DNA from 2 places in the Ralstonia condita genome. Region 1 is predicted to be linked to the other one. Evidence: predicted binding sites of a transcription regulator. Region 1 holds the regulator's gene; the other holds the start of a gene.
What was found. Region 1 encodes LexA, which represses DNA repair genes until DNA is damaged. Its sites were predicted from a motif close to ACTGTATNNNNATACAGT; they were not measured.
Positions count from the first base shown of each region.

Region 2: the regulator LexA is predicted to act here: its motif matches at 1,066-1,083, upstream of R2N03_RS08140 (CppA family protein).

Region 1 covers NZ_CATYWO010000011.1:40,994-43,185, forward strand. The annotation lists gene R2N03_RS20545 (ferredoxin--NADP reductase) at 1-295, opposite strand, end outside; gene lexA (transcriptional repressor LexA) at 550-1,200, shown strand; gene R2N03_RS20555 (hypothetical protein) at 1,320-1,505, shown strand; gene R2N03_RS20560 (cupin domain-containing protein) at 1,819-2,130, opposite strand; partial or broken gene R2N03_RS20565 (dipeptidase) at 2,146-2,192, opposite strand, start outside.
Region 2 covers NZ_CATYWO010000002.1:351,656-353,847, forward strand. The annotation lists gene R2N03_RS08130 (SDR family oxidoreductase) at 1-7, shown strand, start outside; gene R2N03_RS08135 (MBL fold metallo-hydrolase) at 80-997, shown strand; gene R2N03_RS08140 (CppA family protein) at 1,110-1,382, shown strand; gene R2N03_RS08145 (MFS transporter) at 1,603-2,192, opposite strand, start outside.

The DNA of each region.
Region 1 (2,192 bases):
GCGTGCCAACCGGCTTCTTGCTGACCAGCACCTTGTCGCCCACCTTCAAGTGCTGCAGGCGCGATGTCAGCGGACCGTTCTGGACCTTGATGCTGAAGAATTCCAGGTGTTCTTCATAGTTTGGGCTGGCGATGCTGTAGGCGCGCATTAGCGGCTTACCCTCCACCTCCAGGCCGAGCATGACGAAGTGCCCGTTATGAAAGCGCAGCGCCTGATCGCGCGTGGTCTTGAAGCTGAACAACGAGTCGTTCCAGTGATGGACGCTCAGAACGGTCTCTTGATTGAAAGCGGACATGGTGACGTTCGGCCGGCAAATGAAGCTTTGTGGCGGTGCAATATGCAGACAAGGCCTTGATTTTATGCGATTCGCCGCAGCCGCGCCTGCATGGATTCAGCATAAGCTTCTAACCAGCGCATGGGTTTTGACTTGGATCAGCCGCACCACCCGCCCCGGATTCGCGTGCTCCACAACAAGTCGCAACGAAATCACTTGCGCTTCCCGCGTCACTGTATAAAATCACAGCACCTGTTCAAATATACAGTACGTCGATGGCCAATCTCACCGCCCGCCAGCAGCAGATTTTCGACCTGATTCGCCAGACGATCCAGCGGACGGGATTTCCGCCCACGCGCGCCGAGATTGCCGCGGAGTTCGGTTTCTCGTCGCCCAATGCGGCAGAAGAACACTTGCGCGCCCTCGCACGCAAGGGCGTGATCGAACTCACGCCAGGCGCTTCACGCGGCATCCGATTGCGCACGACGGGCGATGCCGCGCAGCATCAGTTCTCGCTTCCGTCGATGGGATTGATGCAACTGACGCTGCCACTCGTGGGCAGAGTCGCCGCAGGCAGCCCGATTCTTGCTGCCGAACACATCGACCGTCAGTACCAGGTCGATCCATCCCTGTTCTCGGCGCAGCCTGATTTCCTGCTGAAAGTGCGCGGCATGAGCATGCGTGATGCCGGCATCCTGGATGGTGACCTGCTCGCTGTGCAGCGCGCCACCGAGGCGGCCAACGGCAAGATCGTCGTCGCGCGCGTAGGGGATGACGTCACGGTCAAGCGCTTCCAGCGCAAGGGCCGCCATGTCGAGCTGATTGCCGAAAACCCAGACTTCCAGCCAATCCACGTGGACCTCGACCGCGATGAGTTTCATCTGGAGGGGCTGGCCGTCGGTCTGATCCGGCCTGCCGCCCCGTAAGCCTGCGCGACACGCCGCGCCAAATCTTTCGCTGTTTCATCCAACCTGGAGGCGAGCCCACGGCTCGCCAGGGCGGAGTCTTGCCGCCCGTTTTTCCATCCGAACCTACGAGGTCTGCCATGCGACTCGGATCGATGTCTTCCCACCGCCGCCCGGTGCATCCGGTGCCCTTTCGACAAACGCAGGGCGTGCGCATTTATCAGGGAGAACAACGCCGCACGATGGTCGGCAGCATGGCAGCCATCTGCCGCATGCTGGATGCGATTCCGGCCGCCTCGCGTACAGCAGGCGCCGAGAGCTGTTGAACGGTTTGCATCATGCTGCGGCGCCGATCAGGGCATACCCCAATGCTGCCGCCGCAACTGATTTCATACACTGGCCGTGCCCTGAGGACAGGGCTTTCTTCAACTGATTTTCGGCCCGCCACTTGAGCGGGCTGTTTTTTGGGCGAATGTTGCCGTTGGGCCACACCGTTGGGCGGCACGTCAGCGATACGGACGTTTACCCGGATTTTGTTTGATGGGCGTGACAGTAGTATTGCTAGTGCCCTCAGGGGCAATTGAGATCGCTGAATTCGAAGCCCGCTGACTGCGGGCTTTTTTTTGCTCGCGCGCCAGGCTAGATGCTTCCCTCGGTCTCGACGACGAGTATCCTCGCCTCGCCCCTTGGATGAGCAACGTGCTCACAGCCCCGGCCGGCAAAGAAGATGTCGCCAGGTTCCAGCACCGCGACTTTCTCGCCCCCGGCTTCGCGGTAATGCATATCGACGATTCCATCGAGCACCACGAAGACCTCCTCGCCATCGTTGACGTGCCAACGATAGGGCTGGTCTGTCCAGTGCAGACGCGTGGTGATCCCGCCCATGTTGGCGATGTCAAGCGCGCCCCAGGCACGCTCGGCGCGAAACGACTTGGCGCGAATGATCTTCATGATGGCCTCTTGGGCTTACTGCATCGACTGCAGGTTACCGGCACGCGCAGCATCCCGGTGAA
Region 2 (2,192 bases), on a different contig from region 1:
GATCTGACACCGATTTACCACGATGCACGCCGGCCGCATTGACGAAATGCGCGGCCGGACACGTCGCACAAGACACGCCATGACCGCCACCCACGCCCGCACGAAGATCGAACGCGCAGACTTCGGGCGTGTATCGGTCTTCTTTGGCGAGAAGAACGGCAAGTACCCCGATGGCAACCAGGTGCTCATTCGCGGCGCGGACACTCGCGCCGCCTTTGACACGCCGGTCGTCTCCAACCACATCGGCGCCGAGTTCGACGCCACCGAACTCGTGGTGATGGGCCACGTGCACGAAGACCACATGGCGGGCCTGCACCGCTTGCCGCGCGCGCGCGTGTACGCGCACGAGGCCGACGTGCCGGCACTGCGGAGTTGGGAAGGCATGGTCGACACGTACGGCCTTGATGACGCACTCGCGCCGCGCATGCTGGAGAAACTCCAACGGGAGTTCTTCTATACGCCGCGCCCCGATGCGCACGGGTACGTGGATGGCGCGTCGTGGGATCTTGGCCAGACGCAGGTCCGTGCGCTCCACTTTCCGGGTCACACGGCGGGCCACAGCGTGCTGCTGATCGAGCCAGAGGCAGTGGCATTCATTGGCGACATCGATCTGACAGGCTTTGGCCCCTACTATGGCGATGCCTGTTCGAGCCTGCACGACTTCCGTCGCAGCCTTGCAAGGCTGCACGAGATCCCCGCCAAGGTGTGGGTCACCTCGCACCATCGCGGCATCTACACCGACCGGGAATCCTTCCTGCGCGATCTCGCCGCCTACACCGCCAAGCTGAGCGAGCGTGAAGCGCGCCTGCTGACCATGCTCGAGGAATCGCCCAAGACGCTGGCGCAACTGGTTGAGCAGCGGTTGCTGTATCCGCCGGGCTACCAGAATGTGTGGGTGGAGGGCGCGGAGCGCAGAACGATCTTGCAGCACCTGGCCGAGTTGCTCGCGCAAGGGCGGGTCCTGCAGGACGACCAAGGCGCCTATCGGGTGGCTTGACCCCCGCCGATCGCTACGACGGCCCGGATTGCGGCCGTTCAGCAACACGCCCTTGAAATGCGTGAATAACTGTATATATTCACAGTAACTGTGAATTTATACAGTGCTCACCATGGACGACCTGATCCGAATCGAAAACGAGTACGACCGCCAGACGGTGGCGTGGCTGCGCGAGCGCCTGGGCGAACAGGCCTTGTGCGAGGTTGTGATGCGCATGGAAGGACGTGGCCGACCGTACGCCTCCGCCGTGTGCCGAACGCTGGGGTTGACGCCACCTCCCCGTCAGCGGGTTTCGCGTGCGCGACCGCTCAATCGCGCTGTCGGCGAGGCATATCTTGCCGCCATCCGCGGCATCCTGGGTACGGGACGACACGCAGCGGCCTAAGTCCTCAGGGTTGGCGAGGCTTTGACACGCAGCCAGGCGGGCCATGCCCGGCGGGGCTGCCGGGCTGGGTTGGGGTACGCGCCCGCAGGGCATCTGCACAACCGTCACGTTGGCAGCCATCCCAAGCCCCCGACTTGCAGATCGATGCAGGCACCCGGCTGGATGCGATGGCATCACCCCTGTACCGCCCGTGCGGCCGGGTGGTCCAACCGGCGTTTGCTCAAGCCGTATGCAGGCGCCCCTTGCGCTCGATATCCGGCAGGAAGACCGTCAACAGACCGATCAGCGGGAGGAACGAGCACAGGTGGTAGACGTTGTAGATATCCGTCGCGTCCGCCAGCTTGCCCAGGACTGCGGCGCCGATGCCGCCCAGCCCGAACGCGAATCCGAAGAACAACCCGGACACCATGCCCACCTTGCCGGGAATCAGCTCCTGCGCGTACACGAGGATGGCAGAGAACGCCGAGGCCAGCACCAACCCGATGATCACGGTCAGCACGGCCGTCCAGAACAGGTTGGCATAGGGCAGCATCAGCGTGAACGGTGCCACACCGAGGATGGATACCCAGATCACGATCTTGCGCCCCACGCGATCCCCGATCGGGCCGCCGACGATCGTGCCAACGGCCACTGAAAACAGAAAGAGGAACAGGAACATCTGCGACGCCTGCGCCGACAGGTGGAATTTCGTGATCAGGTAGAACGTGTAGTAGCTGTTCAGGCTGGCCAGATAGAAGTACTTCGAGAACAGCAGCACGACCAGCAGCGTCATCGCAAACGCCACCTGCCGGCCCGGCAGCCTTGCCGTCG